DNA from 2 places in the Oliverpabstia sp. genome. Region 2 is predicted to be linked to the other one. Evidence: riboswitches for the same ligand, from Rfam matches in the RefSeq annotation. Region 2 holds a riboswitch; the other holds the start of a gene.
The links. A riboswitch is a leader RNA that binds a small molecule or an ion and turns the genes downstream of it on or off. The one in region 2 is predicted to bind cobalamin.
Positions count from the first base shown of each region.

Region 1 (16,809 bases), on a different contig from region 2:
GAAGATCCAACCGTATTAAACAGTGAAGGATTTATCAAAGCAATCGCTGAGAATCTGTAAGAGCAGAAATAATAGAGAAAAACAGGAGGAAGACCCATGGGAGCAGAAGAATTTCTGAATATAGAAGAAGAACATAAACAGGAGTTTAGCGAACTGTTACAGTACTGTCTGGCATCCGGCCGGATCGATCAGAACCTGTATCAGGAATATGATGTAAAAAGAGGTTTGCGTGACTCCAGCGGAAAAGGTGTACTGACCGGTCTGACAGAGATCTCGGACGTTGTCGGTTATACGTATGAAGACGGAAGAAAGATCCCGGCAGACGGACAGTTATTTTTCCAGGGATATAACGTAGCGGATATGGTGGCGAGCCTGGAGAAAAGAAAAAAAGGCTTCGAGGAAGTCATCTATACACTGCTGTTCGGACGTATCCCGAACGCAAGACAGTCAGCGATGTTTAATGATCTGCTGTCGGATATGATGAATCTGAACAACCGTTTTATCCGTGATGTTGTCATGAAAGCATCCAACGAAAATATCATGAATGCCATGCAGCGATGTGTGCTGACTCTGTACACCTACGATGATAATCCGGATAAGACCAGCGTGGAAAATGCCCTGCGCCAGTCCATGCAGCTGATCGCAAAAATGCCGCTGATCGCTGTATATTCTTATCATTCCTACCGGCATTTCCGTCAGGATGAAAACCTGTTGATCAAAAACCCGAAGAAAGAGTACAGCTTTTCCGAGAATATCCTGTATATGCTTCGTGAAGACGGTCAGTTTACCGAACTGGAAGCAAAAGTTCTGGACATTGCACTGGTTCTTCACGCAGAGCATGGTGGTGGTAACAACTCCACATTTACCAATCATGTGGTAACATCTTCCGGAACGGATACCTATTCTGCTGTAGCGGCATCTATCGGTTCCCTGAAAGGACCAAAACACGGTGGTGCCAATCTGAAAGTTCAGGACATGTTTGAAAATATCATGGAAAACTGCCCCGACTGGGAAAATGAAGAATCTCTGAGAGATTATCTGAATGATATTCTGGATAAGAAGGTCTTTGACCATGCAGGCCTGATCTATGGTATGGGACATGCGGTATATACACTGAGCGACCCGCGTGAAGTGATCCTGAAACGTTATGCAAAATTCCTGGCAGAAGAAAAAGGAAAGAACAGAGAATTTGCCCTGTATGAGAAAGTGGAAGAGATTGCAGGTGAACTGATCATGCACAAGAGAAAACTATTCAAACCGGTATGTGCAAATGTCGATTTTTACAGTGGATTCGTTTACACGATGCTTGGCATCCCGAGAGAGCTGTTCACCCCGATCTTTGCGATCTCTCGTATGGCAGGATGGTCCGCACACCGTCTGGAGGAACTGGTCAACGCCGGTAAGATCATCCGTCCGGCATACCGTTATGTGGGACACCACAGACCGTATCTGGAAGTGGAAGACCGCGAGGAACAGAACCCGTTCACCGAGGAATACCAGAGAAAATATAAGATTAAGAGCATTAAAAATGCATAAATAAAAGCAAAAATCCGTCTGACAGAGAAAATCTGTCGGGCGGATTTTGGTATATACGCGGGTAATGAGGCAAAGTCCGGGCTTGCACAAGACCTTGACGACTGCCGCAATAGTGAACGGGGAGGGCAACGAGCCAGAAGGGTGGTGAATCAGATCAGTCCGTAATGAGCCATTGCTTTCATCAGTCCGTCATTTTCCACAGTATCTGTGACATACTCCGTATACGGATCGAGCACAGGGTCGTGATGTCCAAGAGCCACGGTGTGTTTACCATAAGTAAACATGGCAAGGTCATTACTGCTGTCACCGAAGACATAAGCATCATCCAGTCCCAGTCCGAAGTGTTTCAGGATAAAATCAATGGCAGTTCCTTTGGAATATCCTTTCGGCACAACTTCATAGATACCGCCCAGCCGGTCGATCAGATCCATATCTTTTGCCAGTGCAGGGAACAGGGTGTCGGTATCGGTCTGCTCATCGGTGTAGATGACGAATTTGTCAAAGTCGCAAAGTCCGCTTTCGATATAGTGTTCTCTGGTCAGTCCCAGTGTGGCGAGATAACGGCAGGTTCCCTCCAGCTTTGCAAACCGGGTAATATGGGAAGAACGGTAGCAGTCCTCTTTTCCCTCGAGAAGCAGTCCTGCATTTGCCGCTTTTACCTGCCGGATGATCTCTGCCTGACGATCCTTCGGGATCTGCGTGGAGGTGAGCACCTCATCGTTGTATACAATATAGCTTCCGCAGCCACACAGATAACCACTGAACGGCAGCCGACAGATCATCGGCGGCAGACAGCAGATGGTCCGTCCGGTGTTGATAAATAAAAGATGTCCGAGATCATGGGCTTTTTGCAGGGCAGCAGAGGCAGATTCGGGGATCTCACCGGTGACTTCACTTAAGATGGTTCCGTCGATATCAAAAAATAATGCTTTCTTATTTGTACTCATGTTGATTCTCCGTATAAATGTTTTCTGTAACTGTTTGGTAATCCGATTTTTATTACAAGCGCAGTTTATTATACTGCCTGAGAATCCAAAATGTAAAGAGATAAGATGAACAAAAGCAATGAGAAGAATGGTAGAGGAAAACGCATTTTGACAGTTAAAAAGAAAGTTGATGAGAAAAAATAGAATCTGGGGATTTCAGAGTGGGCAAAGTATGTTAAAATAGAACTATTCAGCGGGAAAATAGGAAGGAATCCGCAGAAAAATGATTAAAACAGGTGTAACTGTATGGTGAGTGGAAAAGAGTGAAGCTATGAAGCAGTTACAAAAAGATAAATTTTCAGGAGGGAGAAAATGACAAAAAAACAGAGAACCCTGGAGATTATAGAGCGGTTGAAGAAAGAATATCCCGATGCGGCGTGCACCCTGGATTATGACCAGGCGTGGAAACTGCTGGTGAGCGTGCGGCTGGCAGCGCAGTGTACCGATGCCAGGGTGAATGTGGTTGTGGAGGGACTGTTTGAAAAATACCCCAGTGTGGAAGCACTGGCAGCGGCAGATGTGGAAGATATCGAGACAATCGTGCGTCCCTGCGGTCTGGGAAAGAGCAAGGCACGGGATATCAGTGCCTGCATGAAGATGCTGCGGGATGAATACGGGGGAAAAGTACCGGACGATTTCAAAACATTATTAAAACTGCCGGGTGTGGGAAGGAAAAGTGCCAATCTCATCATGGGAGATGTCTTTGGAAAACCGGCGATCGTGACCGATACCCACTGCATCCGGCTGACCAACAGGATGGGACTGGTAGACGGGATCAAAGATCCGAAAAAAGTGGAGATGGCACTGTGGGAGCTGGTTCCACCGGAAGAGGGAAGCGATTTCTGTCACCGTCTGGTGATGCATGGAAGAGAAATCTGCACGGCAAGAACCAAACCGTACTGTGATCGCTGCTGCCTGAACGATATCTGTAAAAAGGTGGGTGTGGAGTAGGAGGATGAAACGATGAAAATCGGGATCATATCAGACACTCATGGAAAATTACATCCACCGGTTCTGGAGCTGACCGCTTCCTGCGATGTGGTCCTGCATGCCGGAGATGTGGATAACAGTCAGACACTGGATCAGCTCTGGATGCATCTGAAACCAAATGCCCCTTTTTATCTGGTACGTGGAAATAACGACCGGGGATGGGCGGAGCGCATCGCGAAAACACAACGGTTTTGTCAGGCTGGTGTTTCCTTTTTCATGGTGCATGACAGAAAAGATGTTTCCTGGGACCTGGACGGTGTACAGGTGGTTGTCTTCGGGCACAGTCATAAGTTTAGCGTGGAAGAAATCGACGGAAGACTCTGGCTGAATCCGGGAAGCTGCGGCAGACCGCGGTTCGGCGCACCTTTGACATTGGCAGTGCTTACGATAGAAGACGGAGTGGAAAACCAGGAGTGGACGGTGGAAAAAATCACGATTTCCAACCGGTATGTGGAAAACAGGAGTATAGTATGGAAAAAAACACAACCAAAACAGAAGTAAGAGAAAAAATACAGGAACTTTTAAAAACACTGAAAGCGGAGCAGGAAAAAAAGCCGCTGCGTCTGGTGGAGCAGGTGGGATATCTGATGTATGTCCGCCTGTTTATCGAATCACAGAAGAGGGTCAGCCTGCAGGAGAGCTTTCCGTTTGCCGGATTCCCAATGGAATGGATACCGGGAGAGGAAGAAGTGGAGGATGGTCAGCGCAGCTGGCAGCTGCAGTATCAGGTACAGTACTGTTCTTCCATGGTGGAGCAGGGACATTTTATGGAAACTGCAAGACTGGAAGAAAACAGTCTGTGGATAAAAGAATTATGTAAACTCATTGACTGGACAGCTGACCACTGTGACTGGGAAGAAGGGATGCCACATCTGTTCGGCGCGCTGCTTGAAGAGATGCTCCGTCAGATGTATGCCTGGGGAACTACAGGACTGTTTCTGATGCCGGAGAACCTTACGGAAGCACTGATCCGGCTGGCAGATGGTCGTAATATCGAAAAAGTCTGGAATCCGGCGACAAGAACCGGCGGTTTTCTTGCAGCAGCCCACAGACAGTATCCACAGTGGCAGTTATACGGATGTGAAGAAGAGAAAAGTCAGTGGCAGATTGCCCGGATGCTGCAGTTTTATCATGGCGGCGGTATGGAGGGAATCCGTCGGGAAGATCCGCTGGAAGCCGACCGCATCGATAAAACCGGGGAGCGCACACCGGAAGGGGAAGTGCCGACCTACGAGGAATACGATCTGATCGTGACCAATCCACCGGTAGGGGAACTGCCGATCGAAGATCAGGACCGGTACTGGATCAGTACCAGAAAAGCACAGCTGCAGTACATGCAGATGCTGATGAATCATGTGAAAAAGCAGGGCATGGTGATCGCGGTAGTCAACGAGGGAACCCTGTTTATGTACGATGCAGAGCAGAAAGTCCGCCAGTATCTGTTAAATGACTACCAGATCCAGGGAGTCATTTCCCTTCCGGCGGGAGCATTTTTACCCTATACAGGAAGTAAGGCTTCGGTGCTGATCTTTACAAGAGAAGAAGAGATTGACAAAGAGCAGCCGGTATGGTTCTATGAGATCCAGAATCTCGGATACAGCCTGGATCGTCGCCAGGAAAGTACGGGGGTGGATGACATTCCGGCAATGCTGACATCATGGGAGAACCGGAAAGAACTGGCAGATCAGTGGAAACATCAGTTGAAGGAAGCTGCTGCGCACAACCAGTGGGAAAATCCGGTTCCGGCACATTGGGAAGAAAAATCCTGCTGGTTTGCAAGTCTGGATACGATCGCCAAAAATGACAATAATCTGTCTGCGGGAAGATACAAACCATGGAAAGAGCAGGAGACGGTTGTGACCGAATCTCCGGCACAGCTTTTGAAAGAACTGGCAGATCTGGAAACCGATACGATGAAGAAAGTACAGGAACTGATGGAGATGGCGGGGGACTATGAGTAAGAAGAAAAATATGTACAAACTGGAATCTCTCGCCCGGCTGATCTCCGGAAGAACGCCGGAGCGGGAGCAGAAGGAATACTATGCAGAGACCGGAACACCATGGGTCAAGATTGAAAATCTGGATCAGGGTTATATCCGGGAGACAGCGGAATACCTGTCCGAACAAGGAAAAGAAAAGGTTAATCTGGTACCGGAAAACAGTGTGTTATTTTCCATCGTCGGTACAGTCGGAAAAGTAGGAATCGCCGGCCGGGAACTTGCCACGAATCAGCAGATCGTATCCCTGATCTTTGATGAGACCCGAGTGCTGCCACTGTACGGATATTATGCACTCCGGTATCATGCGGAAGAGATCCGCAAATTGTCCAATCAGACCACGATGGCGCTGATCAGCAGAAAAACCCTGGGACAGTACAGAATCTATGTGCCGGACAGTCTGGAAAAACAGCAGAAGATTGTGGATAAGCTGCGGCGTTTTGAAGAGATCAAGCTGAAAAAAGAAGAGATGCGAAGCCGGATGGAACAGTATGAACAGGTATTATTTCAGAGAATCTTTTCCTCTCAGCTGCGATACGGAGAAAAGGCGAGACTTCGCAACTATCTGAAAGAACCGGTAGGAACCGGTATTCCGAAAAATGAAGAGCCAAACGGAGAATTCCCCTGTGTGCGTCTGGAGAATTTTCGGAAGACTTATCTGACAGGACTCCATGCAGGAGAAAAAGCGGAGGTAAATGCTGGTGCAGACTGGGCGATCGAAGAGAAATACCGTGTCTGCCCGGGAGATATCCTTCTTCGAAATGGAAAGCTGATTCTGGTAGATCGGGTGGAAGATCCACTGTATCTGGATCGTAGTGTGCTGCGCATTGTGCCGGATCAGGGGCAGATTCTGCCGGAAGCCTTATATGCTTATCTGAGTCAGTCCTGTATGAGTGAAGTTCTCTACGGAGCCAGAAAAGAGGGCGATAACCGAAAACGTCCGATTCGTGCCGCCGAGGTGGAAAAGCTGATTCTGCCGCAGTTGTCCATGAAAAAACAGGAAGATTACAGCAGATGTCTGAAGAAAATCCGTGAGATCGAGAGAAATCTGGACCGGGAAATTGCACTGGCAGAGGCAGCATTTTCCGGTATGGGATGGCTGTTGCTGAGGAAAGAACCGGAGGAAGAGGCTAAGACAGATGCAATAAGCATTGAAGATGTGGAAATTGTTACGAAAGCGGAGACAGAAGAATCCACAGGGAAAGATCTGGAAACTATGGCAGATGCGAAAACTTCGGAAGGTGCAGCCGGTGAAGCGGAGCAGACAGAAGCCGGGTTACAGGAAGAAAAGTCGAAAGTGGTTTCGGGAAAAACAGGGAAGAGGATGCAAAGAAGGCCGGTGGAACTGTCCGAAGAACAGAAGCAGACGGCACATCTGATTCTTGGTGTGCTCTGCTGCTGGGCACCGAGAGATGAACGAACCGGTGTATACTGTAAGAAACGGCAGGAGATTTTCCGGATTGCGCAGCCCTATTTTCAGCCGGCAGCGGTTTCTTTTACCGATAAAAAGGGACAGCGGGAATACCTGCTCGAGAAGGATTTCCTGACCTATCGAAATGAGGAATTGAGCAAACGATACGCTACACCGATGTACTTTTTACAGGAACTTTTACAGGAAAGCGAAAACGATAATCCGCAGGACGCCCATCTGGCCTTCCAGGGAGAAGACGGGATCGCTACGGATGAACTTTGGGATTCAGCACAGATCCGGCAGATGGCAGTGTGTGGCTGGGAGATACTAATGGAGTATTCCGGACTGGGTGCATGCGGATGGCTGGTGCGTGGAGAGAATGGGAAGTAACTATGCAACAGGCAGTCGGGGTACAGAACGGTTGCAACCGAGAAAAGGAGGCAGAACATATGAAACCGAAGATTCGCATGGTCGGACTGGATCTGGACGGAACGGTATTTAATAACAATAAAGAGATTACCACGCATACCAGAAGTGTGCTGAAAGAGGCGATCCATCAGGGCTGCATCGTGCTTCCGGCCACCGGAAGACCGGAAATCGGACTTCCGGGTGCATTTTTGGAGATTCCCGGTGTGGAATACGCACTGACTTCCAACGGAGCCCGCATTATCCGTATTCCTTCCGGGGAGACGGTATATGAAGAACTGATTCCCTGGGAGGTCGCATTGCAGGTGATCGAAGTGATGAAACAGTGGGCAGGAGAATCATGCAACTGGGAAACATATTTTGCCGGTAATATTTATGTTGAGGAAGAAACGTATCATTTTGTGAAACATGAATCGATGAGTCCTGCGATGGAGCGGTACATCCGAAGTACCCGGACACGCCGGAAGTATCTGACAGAGAAGATCCGGGAGGAAAAGATCGGGATGGAAAAGTTGCATCTGATCTTTGCCGATACAAGAGAACGGGACTGCAGAGAGAAGGAACTGCAACAGATGTTTCCGAATCTGAGTATCTGCCATGCGACACCGTTTAATATTGAAATTATTTCCGGCAGGGCTGGAAAAGGGAACGCGCTGGTGGCACTGGGAAAGATCCTCGGTATCAAAAGGGAAGAAATCATGGCATGCGGCGATGCGCCAAACGACTGGAACATGCTTGAGATGGCCGGACTTCCGGTCGTGATGGCGAATGCAGATGAAGAGACGAAGAAAAAGGCAGCGTTTATCACAAAGTCGAATGAGGAAGACGGCGTTGCTTATGCTGTTGAGCAGTTTGTGCTAAAAAATGGATGACAGATTTGCCTGAATGGCAGAAAACAAATTGGCTGCGGTATCAGGTATGGCAACGGGAAGAAAAAGGAAAAGCGAAGGAAAATGAGAAGAAACAGCACATACGGAAAATGAAAGGAGTTTATGCATGACTTTGAAACAACAACTTGGAAAGCTGAAATGTAAGAACTTTCTCTTCCTCACGATTGCAGGTATAGTGAATGCCTTCGGAGTCACGATGTTTATTGCCCCGGTGGATCTGTATGACAGCGGAATCTCCGGAACATCGATCCTGCTGTCACAGCTGACACCGGAATGGCTGTCACTGTCCTTCTTTTTGATGGTATTGAATATTCCTCTGTTTTTATGCGGACTCAGAAAACAGGGTGTGGTATTTACTATCTATGCGATTTACACGGTGGTGGTCTATTCTTTCGGGGCATGGCTGATCACAGATGTACTGCCGGTGGATGTAAGTATCGTATCGCCACTTGCCGGATCGGATCTGCTTCTCTGCGCTATTTTTGGCGGGCTGATCTCCGGTATCGGAAGTGGTATGGCGATTCGGTTTGGAGGAGCGATGGACGGCATCGAAGTTCTCGCTGTCATCTTTGCAAAACGGCTGGGAATCACGGTGGGTACGTTTGTGATGGCATATAATCTGGTACTGTATATTATCTGTGGATTTGTGATTCACAGCTGGATCCTTCCACTGTACTCGATCGTAACCTACGGGGCAGCGCTGAAGACAGTGGACTTTATTGTGGAAGGTCTGGATCGATCCAAAGCGGCTACAATCGTCACGGTGCATCCGGATGAGGTCTGCGCGGCACTCTCCGAAGCCTTTGAGTGTGGATGACGATCACCGAGGCGAAGGGATATTATTCGGATTCCCCGAAGACAGTGGTGTACATCGTGGTAAACCGTTTTCAGGTTGGGAAGATGAAAGAACTGGTTCATGGAAATGATCGCTCCGCTTATATCTCGATTGCAGAAATTGCGGATGTGTATGGAGCAAATACGGACAAAGTCTGAAACGACAAAAATATCATTGAGGATTGTGATAGTATGAAGTACGGAACAATCCGGTATCAAAGGGGTCAAAATACCTTTTGCCCCCAACATCATATCATTATTATAAACAGAAAGTGAAAAAAATATGGATGGAAATATTCTTTTGTGGATACAGGATCACTTCCGCTGGGAGGGCATGAACTGGTTCTGGAAAGGAATCACATCCCTGGGAAACGGTGGATGGTTCTGGATCGTATTATGTATCCTGATGGTTGTACTTGCCAAAATCTCCGGAGAAAAATGTTCAATAAAAAATGAAAACTGTTTCCGGGCAGTAATCGGAAGAGCCGGCTGGTATGGTCTGTTGTCGATGGGAGCCGGTGCACTGATCACCAATGTGTGTCTGAAAAATCTGGTAGCACGTCCCCGCCCCTATGAAGTGGTAGAGGGACTGGTGCCGCTGATCGACAAACCGACGGATTATTCATTCCCGTCGGGACATACCTGTGCATCGTTTGCCTGTGCGCTGGTGTTGTACCGGATTCTACCGAAAAAATACGGTGTACCTGCATTGATCCTGGCATCACTGATCGCATTTTCACGCCTGTATGTGGGTGTGCATTATCCAACCGATGTGCTGGGAGGCATGTTTGTCGGAATCTTTTCTTCCTGTCTGGTTCTGTGGATCGGAAAGAAGAGGACGAAGAAATAAGAAAATCTTAAAAGAAACGTAATTGTCTGCCCGTGTGGTGTTCTTTATAATAAGAGAGAAAAGAACGCCATCCGGGCAGAAAGAGGTTTAGAGGGGAATGGGAAAGAAAATATTGAAATTGTTACTGTATCTGATGGCAGTGGTCGGAGTGCTCATCTGGCTGGACAGTACAGCAGGACTGACGGAAGAAGGGGCATTGATTATTTTTGGCATTGCATTATTGATGTATTTTGTGATGAAACTGATCGGCTTTTTGACAAAGAGACACAGAATAAGAAGAGAAAGAGCGCGGAAAGCCAGAAGAAAACGTGAGTTGCGGGAAGTAAACAATTACAGGGTAAAACAGGAAATATCCGTTGCAGCGACAGCGGCATCACAGGCAAACCATCGGAAACAGCAAAAAATACATAATCAAAGCGGTCATAAATTTCATATGACACGGAAAAGAATAGTCTGGACCGTCGGTTTGCTGGTCACATTCTGCATCGTTGTGCTGGCAGGGAAAACCTGGATCCGGCAGCACGAGCAGATTCCGGAGAGCCTTCTTAACATGGAAGAAAAATATCCGGAGGCTACAGATTTTGTAAAAAATTATCCGAAGCGAAGACACTATCAGACTATAGATATTTCATCCGAAGTGGAAACTGCCAGAGAAAACAGTGAGATACCGTATTTTTTGCAGTGGGATGAACGCTGGGGGTATGAAACCTACGGCAGCGATTTCCTTGCTGTCACCGGCTGCGGTCCAACCTGCCTGTCCATGATCACCTGTGGTCTGACCGGCTCCGAAACATGGAATCCCCTGACCGTAGCTCAGTTTTCAGAAAAAGAGGGTTATTACGTACCGGGTGAAGGAACCTCCTGGTCGCTGATGACCGAAGGTGCCAACAACCTGGGCCTCACAGCAGAAAACATCCCGGTAACACAAGAAAACATCCTTGCCGCCCTGCGGTCCGGCATCCCCCTGATCTGTTCCATGTATCCGGGTGATTTTACCTACACGGGTCACTTTATCGTTCTGACCGGTATTGATGAAAACGGTGCAATTACCGTTAACGACCCAAACAGCCCCGCCAACACCCAAAAACACTGGTCCATGACCGAAATATTACCACAGATCCGTCAAAGCTGGGGATACCGTACCTGAACATACGGTATCCCTTTTTGTATATAAAGATATGAGTGTCAAAAGGTCTTCTGCCACTCATTTGATACTACGGATTGCTCCGCAGCTTAGCTGTTCCCGCAATCCTCTCAATATTCGCAATTCGCTGATTGACTACGCAAATCGCTACCGCCTCTTTCGCGTCTGTCTGGAAAAAAATTAAAAATTATTAGCACTCCCTCTTGACGAGTGCTAAAATATGTGTTATATTGCAACTAGAACAAAGAAAACAATGTGTTCCAAAAGGAGGGACGCTTATGAATATCAGCAAATTTACGCAAAAATCATTGCAGGCTGTTCAAAATCTGGAAAAGACCGCATATGACTTCGGTAACCAGGAGATCGAGCAGGAACATTTACTGTACAATCTGCTTCATCAGGAAGATAGTCTGATCTTAAAGATGATTGAAAAGATGGAAATTAACAAAGAACATTTTCTGGACAACGTGGAAAATGCACTGAACGCCAGAGTCAAAGTATCCGGCGGACAGCAATATATCGGACAGTACCTGAACAAGGTACTGGTAAGCGGCGAAGACGAAGCCAAAGCCATGGGAGATGAATACGTTTCCGTAGAACATCTGTTTCTGGCAATGCTCCGTTATCCGAGCCCGAGTATCAAAAAACTGTTCCAGGAATATGGAATCACAAGAGAACGCTTTTTACAGGCGCTGAGCACTGTAAGAGGAAACCAGAGAGTTACTTCGGATAATCCGGAAGCAACTTACGATACACTGGAAAAATACGGTCAGGATTTGGTAGAGCGTGCGAGAAATCAGAAGCTGGATCCGGTCATCGGCCGTGACAGCGAGATTCGAAATGTGATTCGTATTCTTTCCAGAAAGACAAAAAACAATCCGGTACTGATCGGTGAGCCAGGTGTAGGTAAAACGGCAGCCGTAGAAGGACTGGCACAGCGAATCGTCCGTGGCGATGTACCGGAAGGTCTGAAAGATAAAACGATTTTTGCTCTGGATATGGGTGCACTGGTAGCCGGTGCAAAATACCGTGGTGAATTCGAGGAACGTCTGAAAGCCGTTCTGGAAGAAGTCAGAAAGAGCGAAGGTAAAATCATTCTGTTTATCGATGAACTGCATCTGATCGTCGGAGCAGGAAAAACCGACGGTGCGATGGATGCCGGCAACATGTTAAAACCGATGCTTGCCCGTGGAGAACTGCACTGTATCGGTGCTACCACACTGGATGAGTATCGCCAGTACATTGAAAAAGATGCCGCATTGGAACGTCGTTTCCAACCGGTAATGGTAGATGAACCTTCTGTGGAAGATACCATATCCATCCTTCGTGGACTGAAAGAGCGGTATGAGGTATACCATGGAGTAAAGATTACCGATGGTGCCCTCGTTGCAGCAGCTACACTTTCCAACCGTTATATCTCCGACCGATTCCTGCCGGATAAGGCTATCGATCTGGTAGATGAAGCCTGTGCACTGATCAAGACCGAACTGGATTCTCTTCCGGCAGAACTGGATGAGCAGCAACGTAAGATCATGCAGATGGAGATTGAGGAAGCAGCACTGAAAAAAGAGACCGACAAGCTAAGTCAGGAACGTCTGGCAGATCTGCAAAAAGAACTGGCAGAATATAAAGATGCATTTTCCGTACAGAAAGCACAGTGGGAGAATGAGAAACATTCTGTAGAGAAACTTTCCACATTGCGTGAACAGATTGAAGATCTGAATCGTCAGATCCAGGTGGCACAGCAGCAGTATGATCTGAATAAAGCAGCGGAACTGCAGTACGGCGAACTGCCGAAACTCCAAAAACAGTTGGAGATTGAAGAAGAGAAAGTGAAAAACGAGGATCTTTCTCTGGTACATGAGAGTGTTACCGATGAAGAAATTGCGAGAATTATTTCCCGTTGGACCGGTATCCCGGTGGCGAAACTGACCGAGGGAGAAAAAACGAAGATTCTAGGTCTTGAAGATGTCCTTCATAAACGTGTGATCGGACAGGATGAAGCGGTAACGAAAGTGACCGATGCGATCATCCGTTCTAAAGCCGGTATCAAAGATCCTACAAAACCGATCGGATCATTCCTGTTTCTTGGACCTACCGGTGTCGGTAAGACAGAACTTGCAAAAACTCTGGCACAGACGTTGTTTGATGATGAGAATAATATGGTGCGAATCGACATGAGCGAGTATATGGAGAAATATTCTGTATCCCGTCTGATCGGAGCACCTCCGGGATATGTAGGTTATGAAGAAGGAGGTCAGCTGACGGAAGCTGTCAGAAGAAAACCGTACTCGGTAGTACTGTTTGATGAGATTGAGAAAGCACATCCGGATGTATTTAACGTACTGTTACAGGTACTGGATGATGGCCGGATCACGGATTCTCAGGGACGTACCGTTGACTTCAAGAATACGATTCTGATCATGACTTCCAACATCGGTTCTTCCTATCTGCTGGATGGCATTGGGGAAGATGGAAGTATCAAACCGGAAGCAGCAGAGATGGTACAGAACGACCTGCGTGGGCATTTCCGACCGGAGTTTCTGAACCGTCTGGATGAGATCATTATGTTCAAACCATTGACCAAAGACAATATTGGTGGTATCGTAGACCTGTTAATGGCAGAGCTGAACAACCGTCTGGCAGATCAGGAGATTCATATCCGTCTGACAGCTGCGGCAAAGAACCACATCATCGAAGGTGGGTATGATCCGGTATATGGCGCACGTCCATTGAAACGTTATCTGCAGAAATATGTGGAAACACTGGCTGCAAAGATGATTCTTGGTGGAAAAGTCGGTCAGGATGATACAATCGTTCTGGATGTAACGGATGGTGAGTTGACAGCTTCTGTACAGTCTGTATAAAGGAGTTTTGAGATGATACCGAACGATCCGGTGATGTTGCTCAGTTATGTAAATACGCAGCTGAGAGATTATTATTCCAGTCTGGATGCTCTTTGTGAGGATAAGGGTATTGGAAAAGAAGAACTGGTGGAGAAGATGAAGTCCATTGAGTATGTGTATGAGGTGGATCGAAATCAGTTTGTGTGATAAGGGAAGCATTCCTGCAAAAAAAAGTAGGAGTGCTTCTTTTTTTGATAAGCCATTTAAACAAAGTATTGACAGAAAGTTAACATAGTGCTAATATACTTCTTGTATAAATTCCATAGTAACATATCAAGTGCACCTGCGAACATAGTTCGTCGGTGAGAGAGGGAATCAGGTGTGAGTCCTGAGCGATCCGGTCACTGTAATCAGGGAGGAAAGCCCGGTAGGATCCATTGTACCGCAAGGTATGAGAAGGAGGGCCGACTGTTGATCTGTAAGTCAGGAAACCTGCTTGTATGTCGTAAGGTTAAAACTTCCGAGTAAAGTTTTACATCCTGTTTGTAGTAAAAATGAGATGTCAGCTTTCTGTCGGGGAAAAGACATCTTTTTTATATATTTACAAAAACACGAACTTATGGAATGATCGAAACAGGAGCGTAGTGTTTCGAGACCTTGACTATTTGAATTTATGCACGATTAAACGACAGGATGAACAGAATCCTGTTTCTGTAGATCTACTGTATCATTTACCTCCGCAACCAAGTGATATAGATTCCTCTTGGATCTTGTGCAGAAGCAGGATGGTTTCATCCGGTTAGCCTTGAAAATGGAAGCCTGAAAAGGCTTCTTTTTTTGTGCTTTTCACGTGAAAAATCTGCAACATATGGCTGCATAGAAAAATAACTTTTGCAATTGAAAGCACCGGAACTTCATGGTACACTGAGATAGTAAAGTAACTGTAAAAACAGCTACGGAAAACAAAAATGGAGGCAATAAAATGGAGGGTTTTACAACGAAAAAACAGCAGTTTGCAACGGTATGGAAGATGCATACTGCAGGCGATGCACAGTGGTATCCGGCGCAGGTTCCGGGAACTGTGTATACAGATCTGTTAAGAAACGGACAGATGGAAGATCCGTTCTGGAAGGACAATGAATACAGAGCACTGGATCTGATGGAAAAAGATTATGAGTATGAGACCGTGTTTGAGGGAACCGAAGCACAGGAAGGCGAGAGACAGTGGCTTCGCTTTGAAGGTTTGGATACGATCTGTGATATCTATCTGAATGAAGAAAAAATCGGTAATACATATAACATGCACAGAACCTGGGAGTTTGATGTAACAGGAAAGGTGAAAGCAGGAGAAAATATCCTGCGTGTGTATTTCCATTCTCCGCTGGAGTATATTAAAGAAGCTTACGAAAAACAGCCGACACACGGAAGTGAAGATGCGATGGATGGCTTTGTGCATATCCGCAAAGCACACTGCATGTTCGGATGGGACTGGGGTGCTCATCTGCCGGATGCGGGAATCTTTCGTCCGGTATATCTGCTGACGATGACCGAAGGCAGAATAGACAGCGTGTATATCCGTCAGGAACACGAAGAGGGAAAAGTAACCCTGCATTTTGATGTGAGCAGAAACCCGAAAGAGGATCTCAGAAAAGAGATCCCGGTGGGAAAAGAGGCAGATGGCTATACCTATGAAGTAACTGTGACAGCACCGGATGGTACAAAGATCATTGCAAAAGATACCCCGGAGGATCTGGTGATCGAACAGCCGAAGCTCTGGTGGCCAAACGGTGTGGGCGAACAGCCATTATATGAAGTGAACGTAACGCTGGCAAAAGACGGACAGCCGGTGGACAGATGGACAAGAAAGATTGGTCTTCGCACGATGACGATGGATATTCATCCGGATGAGTGGGGCGAGAGTTTTGCTCATCAGGTGAACGGAAAGGATATCTTTGCCATGGGTGCAGACTATATCCCGGAAGATCATCTCCTGGGGCGTGTGACACCGGAAACTACAAGAAAACTGTTGGAACAGTGTAAGGCAGCCAACTTTAACGCAGTCCGCGTATGGGGCGGCGGTTACTATCCGGAAGACTGGTTCTATGATCTGTGTGATGAACTGGGACTGATGGTATGGCAGGACTTTATGTTTGCATGTGCAGTCTATGATTTGACACCGGACTTTGAGGCGAATATCCGGGAAGAATTTATTGATAATGTAAAAAGATTACGTCATCACGCATCCCTGGGACTGTGGTGTGGTAACAATGAGATGGAAATGTTTGTAAAACAGGGCGAGTGGGTAACCAAACCGAGCGAGGTGCGCGATTATCTCTTCATGTACGAGCGCGTGATTCCGGAGATTCTGAAAAAATACGATCCGGAAACCTTCTACTGGCCTGCAAGTCCGTCTTCCGGCGGATGCTTCGATGATCCGTCAGATCCGAACCGTGGAGATGTGCATTACTGGGATGTATGGCATGGAAACAAGCCGTTCTCGGATTACCGGAATTACTATTTCCGCTATGCAAGTGAATTTGGATTCCAGTCCTTCCCGTCTTTTGAGACAATCAAAACTTTTACCGATGATCCGGCAGACTGGAACATTTTCTCTTATGTTATGGAAAAACATCAGAGAAATGCAGGCGCAAACGGAAAGATCCTGAATTATCTGCAGCAGACATTCCGCTATCCAACCGAATTTACCACGTTATTATATGCTTCCCAGATGTTGCAGGCAGAAGCTATCAAGTACGGGGTGGAACATTTCCGAAGAAACAGGGGCAGATGTATGGGTGCGATCTACTGGCAGTTAAATGACTGCTGGCCGGTAGCTTCCTGGGCATCGGTAGATTATGAGGGAAGATGGAAAGCCCTGCATTATTATGCAAAACGGTTC
Region 1 is NZ_JALFPR010000107.1:11,658-28,466, forward strand. Features, by position in the region: gene MSA64_RS07530 (NADP-dependent isocitrate dehydrogenase) at 1-60, shown strand, start outside; gene MSA64_RS07535 (citrate/2-methylcitrate synthase) at 97-1,536, shown strand; gene MSA64_RS07540 (HAD-IIB family hydrolase) at 1,686-2,483, opposite strand; gene MSA64_RS07545 (endonuclease III domain-containing protein) at 2,835-3,473, shown strand; gene MSA64_RS07550 (metallophosphoesterase family protein) at 3,486-4,013, shown strand; gene MSA64_RS07555 (N-6 DNA methylase) at 3,983-5,473, shown strand; gene MSA64_RS07560 (restriction endonuclease subunit S) at 5,466-7,310, shown strand; gene MSA64_RS07565 (Cof-type HAD-IIB family hydrolase) at 7,370-8,218, shown strand; gene MSA64_RS07570 (YitT family protein) at 8,343-9,053, shown strand; gene MSA64_RS07575 (DUF2179 domain-containing protein) at 9,050-9,229, shown strand; gene MSA64_RS07580 (phosphatase PAP2 family protein) at 9,354-9,920, shown strand; gene MSA64_RS07585 (C39 family peptidase) at 10,018-11,067, shown strand; gene clpB (ATP-dependent chaperone ClpB) at 11,343-13,931, shown strand; gene MSA64_RS07595 (DUF4250 domain-containing protein) at 13,944-14,117, shown strand; cobalamin riboswitch at 14,229-14,423, shown strand; gene MSA64_RS07600 (beta-mannosidase) at 14,893-16,809, shown strand, end outside.
Region 1: linked by a shared signal. The riboswitch ahead of MSA64_RS07600 (beta-mannosidase) and the one ahead of MSA64_RS06405 (ABC transporter substrate-binding protein) in region 2 are both predicted to bind cobalamin.

Region 2 (14,023 bases):
CGGTGGCATCGACAGGGCGGATGATGGAGAAATCGTGATCCACGGCGAGCGGATGGCAGATATGAAGGAAAAACGACTGACTATTTACCGGAGAAAGCATCTTGGCTATATTTTCCAGATGTATAATCTGATCCCGAATCTGACCGTACGGGAAAACATCGAAGTGGGTGCCTATCTGAGCGACAAACCGCTGGATGTGAACGAACTGTTACATACCCTCGGACTCTATTCTGGCAGGTTACGGCACCACGCTCGGTACGGTATCCAAGACTGCTGCGGAATCGCTGCAGGAATTACAGACCGGACTTACCGCATTGCAGACCGGAACAGTACAGTTACAGGAAAGCAGCAGTCAGTTAGAAGCCGGTATGGCAGCGTTTGGAGAAGGAATCCGGCAGCTGTATCAGGGATCCGCAGCACTGCATCAGGGAAGCGGACAACTTTCTTCCACAGGAACTGCCCTGATCGGTGGTTTGGATACGATGATCTCAGGCATGGATAGCCTGCATCAGGGACTGGTCAAATTTGACGAGGACGGAATTCAGGAGCTCAGCGACCTGACGGGTACAGACCTGACAAGCCTGGCAAACCGGATCCGTGCACTGAAGAAAGCAGATGGCAGATACGACAATTATGGTGGTATCTGCGAGGGAGCAAGCGGAAATGTCTGTTTTATTATCGAGACGGATGAGATAAAAGCAGAATAAAAAAACATAAAACATGGCAAAGAACCGGGAATTCCCAGGGGAATATCAAAGCGGCAGCAGCTGGCACGAAACAAATATTCCCCTGGATTCCCGGCTTTTTTCTGCTGTTCCTCAAAAAAAGGACAAAAATTTTATAATTCCTAGAAAAATACTAAGAAATTAGTTGACAACTAGCAAAAGTTAGTATACACTAATTTCATAAGTTAGACAAATCTAACCCATAAAAAACAAGCTAATATTTATTGAGAAGAGATCCGGGAAAACCGGATGGAACGTGAATAAAAAGTATTCGTAACTGTTCAGTACCTTCACAGTGGCTACGGAATAGTTACAAGTATTCAAAGAAGACAGGAGGAATCATATGAGCGTTGTAATCGTAGGCGGACACGACCGCATGGTAGCACAGTATAAAAAAATCTGTAAATCCTATAAATGTAAGGTGAAAGTATTTACCCACATGGGAGCAGATTTCAACAAACAAATCGGATGTCCGGATATTCTGGTATTATTTACCAATACCGTATCTCACAAGATGGTGCGCTGCGCACTGGATGAGATCGACGGAAAACATACCGATGTGGTTCGCTGCCACACCAGCAGCGGAAACGCACTGACCGGGATTCTGGAAAACTGTTTTGCAAACTAAGAGGGATGTAACGGAGGAGAGACATGCTGGAAAGATATCTGATCGATCATTGTTCGCCCACACTGGCATCGTTGAAGACGGCTAATATGTTCATCTGTCCGTATGAGTCCGGTGAGAGTCTGGAGGAAGATGTGCGCAAGTGGAATCTGCAGATGAAGGATAAGGGACTTTATCTTACGATTCTTCGAAAAAACGATAAAAAAGCACTGGTTTATCTGTGCAGGCCACAGAGACTGGAGCAGGATCTTCATAAACCGGAAGTACAAAAGTTTCTGCGGGCGTGCGGATATCGGGGAGAACACTGGGAAGAGGCACTGACGGAATTGAAAGACAGATTACATATGTGTGAAAAATTCCCTCATGAGATTGGCTTGTTTCTCGATTATCCGTTGGTTGATGTGATAGGATTTATCCGTAATACCGGGAAAAACTGTAAGTGTTCCGGCTGCTGGAAAGCCTATGGTAATGCAAAAGAAGCAGAGAAAACATTCTGCAGATACAAAAAATGCAGAGAGATCTATTCCCGGCTGTGGGAAAATGGCAGGAGCGTTTTGCAGCTGACCGTAGCTGCTTAACCATAAAAACGGGGCATCCCGTAAATATCAGGAGGAATATAAAGATGAGTAAAGTAGCAGTTGTTTATTGGAGCAGTACAGGTAATACAGAAGCAATGGCAGATGCAGTAGTGGAGGGCGCAAAAGAAAAAGGCGCAGACGTAACACTGTATGAATGTGCCGATTTCCGCCCGGAACTGGTCGGAGAATACGATGCCATCGCGTTCGGATGCCCGGCTATGGGAGATGAAGTACTGGAAGAAGATGAATTTGAACCAATGTTTGACGGCTGCAAAGCTGAACTGAAAGACAAAAAAATCGCACTGTTCGGATCTTATGGATGGGGAGACGGTGAATGGATGAGAAACTGGGAGAAAAGCTGTAAAGAAGCAGGAGCGGTTCTGGCAACAGAGAGTGTCATCTGCAACGATATGCCGGATGATGCCGGCGTAGCAAATTGCAAGGAACTGGGCGCAGCACTGGCATAACGGCTTTGACAAATAAAACCGAGGACCTTATGGATTCTGCAAAAAGAACCCGTAAGGTCTTTTTTTATGGAAAATCTTAGGGTATAATCAAAACATCGACAGAAAAAGGAGCAGCAGGATATGACATTATCACAGTTACGCTATGCAATTACCGTGGCGGATTCCCGTTCGATGAATCAGGCGGCGCAGAAATTATTTATCTCCCAGCCAAGCCTTTCGGCGGCTATCCGGGAACTGGAAGACGAGGTGGGAATCGAGATTTTCCGGAGAACCAACCGCGGGATCCAGGTGACACCGGACGGAGAAGAATTTGTCGGATATGCCAGACAGGTCGTGGAACAGTATGCCCTGATCGAGGCACGGTATGTGGATAAAGAAAAAGTAAAGAAAAAGTTCGGCGTTTCCATGCAGCATTATTCGTTTGCGGTGAAGGCATTCGTGGAGATGGTCAGACGCTTCGGGATGGAACGGTATGAATTTTCCATCTATGAGACACAGACGTATGATGTGATTGAAAATGTGAAAAACTTCCGGAGTGAGCTGGGAATTTTATATCTGAATGATTTTAACCGGAAAGTACTGGGGAAGATCTTTGAGGAAAACAATCTGGAATTTCATGAGCTTTTTGACTGTCAGGAATACGTTTACCTGTGGAGCGGTCATCCGTTGGCAAAAAAGAAGGAGATTACTCTGGAGGATCTGGAAGATTATCCATTTCTTTCGTTTGACCAGGGGAGCAACAATTCGTTTTATTTTGCGGAGGAAGTGTTCAGTACGTATGAATACAAACAGTCGATCAAGGCGAATGACCGTGCGACGATGCTGAATCTGATGAAAGGACTGAACGGATATACACTTTGCAGCGGCATTATTTGCGAAAATCTGAATGGTTCGGAGTATTGTGCGGTAAAACTCTCCACAGAAGAAACCATGACGATCGGATATCTGAAACGAAAGGGGATTCCGTTAAGTTCGATAGGAAAGGAATATCTGAAAGAGATCAGTAAATATAACAATTAAGATAATTCATGGTGCAAAAACAAATACTCATATATAACTAAATGGAATACATGAAAATCTTGTGAAAACGGATTTTTTCTGTTAAAATGACATCTGCGTTACATTCAGGATATAAGTTGCAATAAGCATTGATAGAGAAAACGGTGTCAATCCGTTGCGGTCCCGCCACTGTGACAGGGAGCCGAGAACATGAGCCACTGGAAGAGAAAAATTCCGGGAAGGAGTTTGAGGTGATGAACTGAAGTCAGGAGAACTGCTTATATCTTTGAGATGTTTCTCACGGCTGATGAGAACTCTTAAAATATGATTAAGTGATTTTTCGGCATGATTTAGGTGCAAACCTGTCTTATGACTGTGGAGAAACCGAAAAACTGCTGCGTCAGAAATTAAGGGGACAGTCTGCATAAAGATACAGACTGTTTTTTCTATGCTATAAAACAGGAAATGGAAGACAACTGGAAACAAAACACAGGAGGAAAATCAGTGAAAAAAGGAAAGATACTGGCACTGCTGCTGGCAGGCGTAATGGCAACAACGGTACTGGGAGGCTGTGGAAGCAAAGGAAGTGACAGCTCTTCTTCATCATCAAAAGCTTCATCCGATGAGAAGGTTCTGAACTTCGGATGTGCAATGTACACCGACGGAAGCGTCAACACTGCAGGTGACGAGAACGGTGGCTGGAACGCGATGCGTTACGGAATCACAGAGACATTGTTCAAGTTCAACGACAACATGGAACTGGAACCATGGCTGGCAGAAAGCTATACCGTGAATGATGAACATACCGAATGGGTCGTTACTCTGAAAAAAGGTCTGAAGTTCTCTGACGGATGTGATCTTACCGCAAGCAAGGTAAAAGAAGCATACGAACATCTGAAAGAAGTAGGACCGTCCGGATCTGCAAAACCGGAAAAATATCTGGAGTTCGAGGCAACCATCGATGCAGATGATGAGGCAGGTACTCTGACAATCAAGACCTCACAGCCGTATGCCAACCTGATGGGACAGCTCAGCCATCCGACCATGGGTATCGTAGACGTAGAGCATACGGAGAACTTTGACAATGGTACCATCGGAACCGGTCCGTACATGATCGATTCTTTCAACGGTGTGGGTGTCGGTTATACACTGGTCGCAAACCCGAACTTCCGTGAAGAAGTACCTTATGATAAAGTAAACCTGCTGTATATGGGTGACAACTCTGCGAAAGCAATGGCACTGGAAAGTGGACAGGTTGACCTGGTAGAGAATATCACCAACGTAGCAGATATCCAGAAATTCCAGGATTCTGCTGACTATACTGTAGATATCGCTACAGGTGTGCGCTGTGGTTTTTCCTGGATGAACTTTGATGGCGTTCTGGGTAACAAGACACTGCGCCAGGCGATTCTGATGGCGATCGATTATGATACTATCTGTAATTCCAAGACGATCGGAGGACTGTATACACCGGGATTTTCTGTACTTCCATCCAACCTGTCCTATGGATATGAGAAACTGAACAATCCATACACCTATGATCCGGAAGGTGCGAAGAAACTACTGGATGATGCGGGGATTGTAGATACAGACGGAGATGGTATCCGTGAGATTGATGGAGAAAATATCAATCTGCGTTATATTTCTTATGAAAACCGTCTGCTGAATGAATTTTCTGATGCACATACCCAGTATCTGACAGAGATCGGAATCGGTGTTACTTCCGAGTACGGAAGTTCTGATGATCAGTGGAGTAAGCTGGCAGCACTGGATTATGATCTTAACAACAACAACTGGATTACCGTAGGAACCGGAGATCCGTTCGCTTACATGGCAAACTGGGCAACAGAAAGCACTTACTGTGCATATTCTAATCCGGAATACGATGCGTTATATCAGAAACTGAAAAGTGAGATGGATGAGGACAAACGTGCAGATCTGATTTTCCAGATGCAGCAGATTCTGATCGATGATGCGGCAGTTCTGATTGACGGATACTATAACTCCAGTATGATCTATTCCAAAAATGTAGGATATGCAAAGATTCATACCGCAGATTATTACTGGTTAAGTACGGAGATTGTTCCGGCAGAATAAAAAACTCTGGAAACGCCTGGTTGTTTTTACAACCGGGCGTTATGCCGTTGCATGCAAGGTAACATGTATTTTTTGGAAAAAGAAAGGTGTGAACGATTTGAATAAGAAACAAATACTCATGCGTCTGCTGCAGATCATCGTGGTACTGTTCGGTATCAGTTTTATTACATTCGGTCTGACCTATATGTCACCGGGAGATCCGGTACGAAACATGTATTCCGCCAACGGTGTAATGCCGACCGAGGAGATGGTAGAGCAGACAAGAGAAGAGATGGGATTAAATGATCCGTTTTTTGTACAGTATGGAAGATGGCTTGGCAACTGTCTGCAGGGAGATTTCGGGAAATCCTATTCCCTGAACAAACCGGTAACAGAACTTCTGGCAGAGAGACTGTGGCCGACCTTAAAACTGACACTGATGGCGATGTTGCTGATGCTGGTACTTTCTATTCCCCTCGGTATGGCATCTGCTTTGAAAAAAGATACCTGGATCGATTATCTGGTACGGGGGATCACGTTTATCGGTTGTGCGATGCCGAACTTCTGGGTGGGACTTCTTTTAATGATGGCGTTTTGTGTCTATTTCCAGATTTTTCCGGTAATCAGTTCTGCGGGAGACTTTAAGAGTCTGTTCCTTCCGGCACTGACACTGGCGATCGCGATGACCTCCAAATACACCCGTCAGGTGCGTACCGCAGTTCTTGATGAACTGAGCCAGGATTATGTGATCGGCGCCCAGGCGAGAGGAGTAAAATGGTCCAGAATCGTCTGGTTCAATGTATTCCCGAATTCTCTGCTTCCCCTGATTACCATGTTCGGTCTGTCCATCGGATCTCTGCTTGGTGGTACGGCAGTAGTAGAAGTTATTTTTTCCTATCCGGGCCTTGGAAACCTTGCAGTGTCTGCAATCACTTCCAGCGATTATAACCTGATCCAGGGTTATGTACTGTGGCTGGCGCTGATTTATATGGTGATCAATCTGATCGTGGATGCTTCTTATGTATATATTGACCCGAGAATGAGATTAAAGGAGTAATGAGTATGAAAAAGAAGAATTTTTTTGCACAGTATAAGCAGTTTACCTTTTTTCTTATTCTGGCTGTTGTGATTATTCTGATTGCAGTATTTGCCCCGGTTGTGAGCGGGGGTGTGGATCCGCTGAAAGGAAGCCTGGATGAAGCCCTTCTGGCTCCGAGCAAGGCACATATCTTCGGAACCGATAAGATGGGACGTGATATCTTTGCACGTGTGATTTACGGAGCGAGAGCGTCTCTGACAGCAACTTTTGGTGTAGTTGCACTGATTTTCTTTATCGGAACAACACTTGGCGTGATCGCCGGATATTTTGGCGGTATCGTGGACAGTATTATCATGCGAATCGCTGATATGATGCTGTCTTTCCCCGGTCTGGTTCTGGCACTTGCCGTAGCCGGTATCATGGGAGCAAGCATGAAAAATGCAATTGTAGCCGTTGTCGTAGTAAACTGGACAAAATACGCCCGTCTCGGACGAAGCCTGGTTCTGAAGATCCGTCACTGTGACTATGTGGAAGCAGCGATCGTAACCGGTTCTAAAACACCGTATATGATCTTACGTTATATGCTGCCGAACGCACTGCCGACACTGATCATCACGGCAGCTACCGATATCGGTGGTATGATGCTGGAACTGGCAGCTATGTCTTTCCTGGGATTCGGAGCAAAACCTCCGGCACCGGAATGGGGCTATATGTTAAACGAAGGAAGAGCATGTATTCAGTCTGCACCATGGATGATGATTTTCCCCGGGCTGGCAATTTTTGTTGTAGTTGTAGTCTTTAATATGCTGGGAGATTCTCTCCGGGATATTCTGGATCCGAAAGACGAGTCAGGAGGGCAGATATGGTAAATATGTTACAGTTGAAAAATGTGACCGTTTCCTATAAGAATGTACCTACCGTGCAGAATTTTAACCTGAATATGAAACAGGGACAGATCGTATCACTGGTAGGTGAATCGGGAAGCGGAAAGACTACCGTGATTCGTGCCGTTCTTGGACTTCTGGCAGGAGGTGGAGTGGTTTCCGGGGGAAGCATTACGTTTGAGGGAAAGGATCTGCTTTCCTATAACCGCGAAGAGTGGAGAAACCTGCGCGGCAGTGAGATCTCCGTGATCTTTCAGGACAGCGGTGCGATGATGAACCCGACAAGAAAGGTTGGAGATGTATTTGTTGAATATCTGCGCACCCACGAAAAAATCTCAAAAAAAGATGCCTGGGCAAAAGGCTGTGGGATGCTGGAAAAAATGAATCTTCCAAGCCCGGATAACGTGATGAAATCCTATCCGTTCCAGCTTTCCGGTGGTATGCGCCAGCGTGTGGGAATCGCGATGGGTATGTCCTATCAGCCGAAACTGCTGCTTGCGGACGAACCGACCTCCGCACTGGATGTGACAACACAGGCACAGATCGTGCGCCAGATGATGGAACTGCGCGATGATTACGGAACCAGTATCATCGTGGTGACGCATAACCTCGGAATCGCAGCGTATATGTCTGATTATATCGTGGTTATGAAAGACGGAAAAATGGAAGATCAGGGAACGAGAGAATATATTCTGCATGAGACCCGAAATGCATATACCAGAAGCCTTCTGGGTGCCGTTCCTTCCGTGGGAGGTGAGAGATATGTCTGAATCAAAAGAAGTAATCCTGGAAGCAAAACATGTGACCCAGCGTTTTCGTACTACAGACGGACGGACATTGCTTGCCAACAACGATGTCAATCTGAAGTTTTATAAAGGAGAGACACTGGGACTGGTAGGAGAGTCCGGCTGTGGAAAAAGTACTTTTATGAAATTTCTGGTATCTCTCGATATCCCTTCCGAGGGTGAGATCCTGTACCGTGGAAAAGATATCACAAGATTAAAGGGAGAAAAATTGCGTCAGAACCGCCAGAATATTCAGATGGTTTTTCAGGATCCGACCACATCCTTTAATCCGAAAATGAAGATCCGTGATATCATATGCGAACCGTTACTGAACTTCGGGAGAATCAAAAAATCCGAAAAAGAAGAAAACTGTCGCAGACTTCTGGAACTGGTAGAGCTGCCGGCAGAATTTTCGGATCGGTATCCACACAATATGAGCGGTGGCCAGAGACAGCGTGTGGCGATCGCCCGTGCCCTGGCTCTGGAACCGGAAGTGATCATCATGGATGAAGCAACCTCCGCACTGGATGTATCGGTGCAGAAGACGATTATCGAGCTGATCACGAAGTTACAGAGAGAAAAGAATATTACGATCGGATTTATCTGCCATGATATTGCACTGATCGAGCAGTGTGCCCATCAGATCGCAGTCATGTATCTGGGAAATGTGGTGGAAGTACTTCCGGGCGGACAGCTTTCCAAAGATGCTATGCATCCGTATACGAGAGCACTGATGGGGTCTGTCTTCGATATCAACATGGATTTTTCCAAACCGATCGAGAACCTGGAAGGAGAAGCACCAAGCCCGCTGGAGCTGCCGGAAGGCTGTCCGTTCCAGGGACGATGTACCAAATGTATGGCGATTTGCAAAAAAGAAGTTCCGCAAATGGTCAGCCTTACACCGGATCATCAGGTCGCCTGTCATCTGTATACCGAAAGCGTACAGAAATAGAAACATGAGGGTAACTGTGAGGGCACTGAACAGTTATGAGGAGAATGATAAAGTGAAGGTGAAAGAAAAAAAGAGCAGCAGTCTGATAGAAGGAAACATTGGGAAAGCAATTTTATTATTTGTACTGCCTCTGATCGCGGGAAGCCTGATCCAGCAGTTGTATGTGACAGTAGATGCGATCATTGTAGGACGGTTTGCAGGAAAAGTGGGACTGGCAGCGATCGATTCGATCAATACGCTGTTTAAGTTCCCGATCAACTTTATGAATGGTCTGGCGGCAGGAGCAACGATTATTATTTCCAGGTATTTCGGAGCGAAAGCTACCGAGCATCTGCATCGTTCGATCCGTACGGCGATCACGATTGCATTTGTCCTGGGAATCATCAGTTCTTTTGGAGGCGTACTGCTTGCTCCGCAACTGCTGAAACTGATGCGTGTTCCGGCGGATATCTACAGGGATACGCTGACATACTGCACGATTTATTTCGGTGGTCTGTGGTCTCTGATCCTTTATAATATGGCAGCGGGGATCCTGCGTGCCTTTGGGGATTCGAAACGTCCGCTGTGTGTATTGCTTGTGAGTAGCTGCATGAATATTTTAGGTGATCTTCTTTTGGTAGGTGTTCTGCACCTGGGAGTAGGCGGTGCGGCTGCTGCCACGGTTGCGGCACAGATCGTCAGTGTGATCCTGGCTTTTCTGTTTCTGGCGAGAGAAGAACATCTTCGCGGAAAAGTGCATGTCTGGCATCTGCATTTTGGCAGAGAGCATATGGTGATGATGATCCGTACCGGATTTCCGCTTGCTTTACAGTCCATGCTGTTTCCGGTCGCCAATTCCATTGTGCAGGCGAGTGTAAACACGATGGGAACCGACAGCATCGCAGCCTGGAGCATCTGCGATAAGCTGAGTATGCTGATCTGGCTGCTTGCCGACTCCATGGGACCGGCGATGACGACTTATGTTGCACAGAATCTTGGTGCAGAACAGACAGAAAGAGTCAAAAAAGGAGCGGTTATCGGAACCGGTATCTCGGTCTGTGCGGTGGGAGCCGTCAGTCTGTTCCTGTTTTTTGGCTCCGGATGGGTCGGCCCGTGGTTTATTGATAAAAAAGATGCTGAACTTTTGATTCCACTTGTGGTAAAATATATGCAGATGATGGCGCCGTTTTATCTGTTTTATGCGATTGCGGAAGCATTATCCGGTGCAAGCTGCGGTTTAGGGGAGACCGTTGCACCGATGATTACGACGCTTCTCAGCATCTGTCTGCTCCGGGTATGCAGTATCTGGGTGATTCTTCCGAAGTTTGAGACGATGGAATGCATCATCTGGATCTATATTGCTTCCTGGATCGTGGCAGGTCTGTCTTTTATCGGATTATTCTGGTATAAGAGCAGAAGAAAATTACAGAAAAACAGGTAATGCATCCGGAAAAACAGTCGGAACAGGAAATATAAGACTCCGGGCATACCTGTTGGAAAAGATGGGAGTATCGTATGGAATTAAGAGAATTACAGTTCTTTGTTGTAAGTGTGGATGCAGGGAGTCTGAGTCAGGCTGCGCAGATTTTGTATACGACGCAGCCACATGTAAGTAAAACGATCAAAAAGCTGGAGCGGACACTTGGATACCAGCTTCTCGAACGAAGCAAAAAAGGTGTGGAACTTACCAAAGAGGGAGAAAAAGTATACGATCAGGCAAGAAAAATGTTGAGTTCCATGGAAGAAATCCAGAGAATTCAGATGGAGACGCAGGAGAGTACGATCCGTATCGCATCTATGCCAAGCAGTCTTCTGAGTGAAGAATTTGCCACATTTCTTGCAGAACATCCGAAACTGCATGCGGTGTGTTATGAGGAGACACTGGAGAAGATCATTCACCATATCTGTCATCGACAGGTGGAGGTTGGTTTTGTGTTTATCTCCAAGATGCAGCGGCAGGCTTTTGAACGGATGATACAGAAAAGAAAAATGACGTTCACACCGTTAAAAGAAAAAGATATGGCACTGTATGTGGGACCGAACCACCCATATTATGAAAAGGAGTATGTGACAAAAGAAGAACTGCGAAATCTTCGCTATGTACAGCATGAAGAAGACCAGATTTCCCTGTTGCATACTTCCGGACATCTGCAGGAAGATCTGATTGACAGCAGAGATTTTCAACAGATTGTCACGGTAAACAGCAGCTCACTGATGCAGGAACTTTTAAGAAAGACGGATCTTGCCAATCTCAGCTGCAATCTGCAGAAGGAAAAAGAAAGGGACAGCCTGATCCGTATGATCCCGATCCGAAAAAGCCATACAAAAGTCTGCTTCGGATATCTGCATCGGGCAGACTGCGTATTGCGTGTTCACACGGAGGAGTATTTGAAGCAGTTAGAAGAAAAGCTGAAATAATAGACAAAAAAACAAGAAAAAATTTGTCGTTTTTATACAAGGTCATAATTGAAAATCTTTCATGAGATGATATGATATAACATGAAAGTAAAAAGCAGTAACGATACGATGAAAGATAGCAGAAGGAAGTAGTCGGAACGTTACAGGGGAGAGATATGACAAAACGATGACAACGAAGAAAAAAGTTCTGACAGGAATTGCCGGTGTGCTTCTGGTGGCTGCGACAGCCGGCTATGGTGCGGCAGCATATTATTACAGCAGTCATTTTTATTCACATACAGAGATCAACGGTACTGATTACGGGGAGATGACCGTTGCGCAGGTGAAGAAAAAAATTGCGGATCAGATACCGTCTTATCAGATTACAATAGAAGAAAGAAACGGGCAGGAAGAAACACTGACCGGAGAACAGCTAAAGCTGACCTACCAGGATGATGGAGAAATTGATAAACTGATGGAAGATCAGCGGCCCTGGGCGTGGGTGATTCATGCGTTTACCGGTGTTCATGTACAGTTAGAGAACATGGTGGCGGTCAATGAAGAAGCATTGAAACAGGCAGTGGAAGGACTGACTTGTATGCAGCCGGGGAATATGCAGGCTCCGAAGGATGCCTATGTGGGCATAACAGATGACGGCTATGCGGTGATTCCGGAGGAAGAAGGAACTACCCTGGACGAAGGAAAAGTAACAGCAGGACTTCATCAGGCTCTGACGAACGGGGAGATAACCTTTGATCTGGATGCCGGTGACTGTTATGTGAAACCGGAGATCAGGCAGGATGATGCAGAACTAAAGGCAAAAGCAGATGCAATTAATCAGAAATTATCTGCAAACCTTACCATGGACTTTGGAACAGACCGAAAAGAGGTACTGGATAAGAATACCTTAAAAGACTGGGTAGCAGAAGCAGAAGATGGAAGTTTTTCCATAGATGAAGAAAAAGTGAAAGAATATGTGGCCGGTCTTGCAAAAAAATATGATACAGTCAACAGCAAAAGAACATTTACTACAACAGCCGGTAATACCGTAACGCTGACACCGGGAGACTACGGATGGGAGATTGATCAGTCCGGTACAGAGTCAAATCTGATGCAGGCAATCAATGACGGAACACAGGGTGATTTTGAAATTGTGTATACATCCACTGCGTTGAGCAGAAATGAGAATGATATCGGAAACTCTTACGTAGAACTGAGTTTGTCCGATCAGCATTTTTGGGTCTATGTGGACGGAAAACAGGTTATGGACTCAGAAGTGGTGACCGGATGCCGGAATAAAGGAACGGAAACTCCCCAAGGTGTGTATAAAGTCAAGGGGAAAACCACAGATTATACCATGCGCGGTGAGAAAAATGCCAGTGGTAACTGGTCGTATCAGGTACACTGTAATTACTGGATACCTTTTGCAGCTGAAGATACCATTGGATTCCATGATCTGACAACCAGAAGTGACTGGAGCAGTACTGCGTATCTGGATAATGGATCTCATGGGTGTGTGAATACACCGTTGGATAAAGTAAAAGAATTATATGATATTGTGTCATATAAGTTTCCTGTTGTAATATATTAAGAAAAAAGCTATTCTGACAGCAACAGTCTGTTCAGGACTGCTTTTTTTGCGTTGCCAAGCATACGACAAAAAGGTCCGGTGGACCTTTTTTAGTTAAGTCGATTTTGACCGAAAATAAAGTCGGAATTGACACTGTCACTTTTAGCTGGAAATAGTATACTGAGATTGTTTCTGTTATGGGGATAACAGCAAAATAAAGACAGGATTCAGACGGGAAAGGATTGAACAGGAGATGAATTCAAAAAAATTAACTGCGCAGTGTGCTGTATTACAGGGGAGTTATTGGGTGGCGGTCTGTGCGATCAATGGGTTTGCAACGGTATTTTTATTACATATCGGGCTGAAAAGTTCTCAGGTAGGAGTCGTGCTGGCTCTTGGAAATATTCTGGGAGTTATATTACAGCCATTTGTTGCGGCGGCGGCGGACCGTGCAAAACGGGTAACTTTACAACAGATGACTGCAGGGATGGCAATTGCCATAATCCTGCTGCTGATTCTGATGCAGTGTATGTCAAAAATGGTACCGGGAATCGTGCTGTCATTTTTGATTGTTAATATGTTATTACAGGTGGTACAGCCACTGATCAATTCTATCAGTTTGTATTATGTGAATCATGGTATCTATGTGGATTTTGGAATCGGAAGAGGAGTGGGCTCTGCATCCTATGCGGTGGCAGCTTCATTTTTGGGAATTCTGATCGGCAGGTATTACGGTCTGGCAATTATGGCTGTTGGATGTCTGTCTTTTGCGGTGATGTTCGTTACCTTGATTTCCATGCCGGTTGTGAAGGATACGAATGAAAGTAAAAAAGAAGAACAGAAAAATACTGCAAACAGACAGAGAAGTGGCGGGATTCTGGAATTTGCATGTCGCTATCGGAATTATATGCTGGTATTGCTGGGAATGATATTAATCTATGTAGAAA
Region 2 is NZ_JALFPR010000092.1:27-14,049, forward strand. Features, by position in the region: partial or broken gene MSA64_RS06375 (ATP-binding cassette domain-containing protein) at 1-502, shown strand, start outside; gene MSA64_RS06380 (hypothetical protein) at 495-707, shown strand; gene MSA64_RS06385 (DUF2325 domain-containing protein) at 1,069-1,353, shown strand; gene MSA64_RS06390 (DUF3793 family protein) at 1,377-1,928, shown strand; gene MSA64_RS06395 (flavodoxin) at 1,973-2,395, shown strand; gene MSA64_RS06400 (LysR family transcriptional regulator) at 2,516-3,415, shown strand; cobalamin riboswitch at 3,512-3,690, shown strand; gene MSA64_RS06405 (ABC transporter substrate-binding protein) at 3,899-5,491, shown strand; gene nikB (nickel ABC transporter permease) at 5,580-6,527, shown strand; gene nikC (nickel transporter permease) at 6,533-7,378, shown strand; gene MSA64_RS06420 (ABC transporter ATP-binding protein) at 7,372-8,163, shown strand; gene MSA64_RS06425 (ABC transporter ATP-binding protein) at 8,156-9,130, shown strand; gene MSA64_RS06430 (MATE family efflux transporter) at 9,183-10,550, shown strand; gene MSA64_RS06435 (LysR family transcriptional regulator) at 10,625-11,527, shown strand; gene MSA64_RS06440 (L,D-transpeptidase family protein) at 11,694-13,097, shown strand; gene MSA64_RS06445 (MFS transporter) at 13,330-14,023, shown strand, end outside.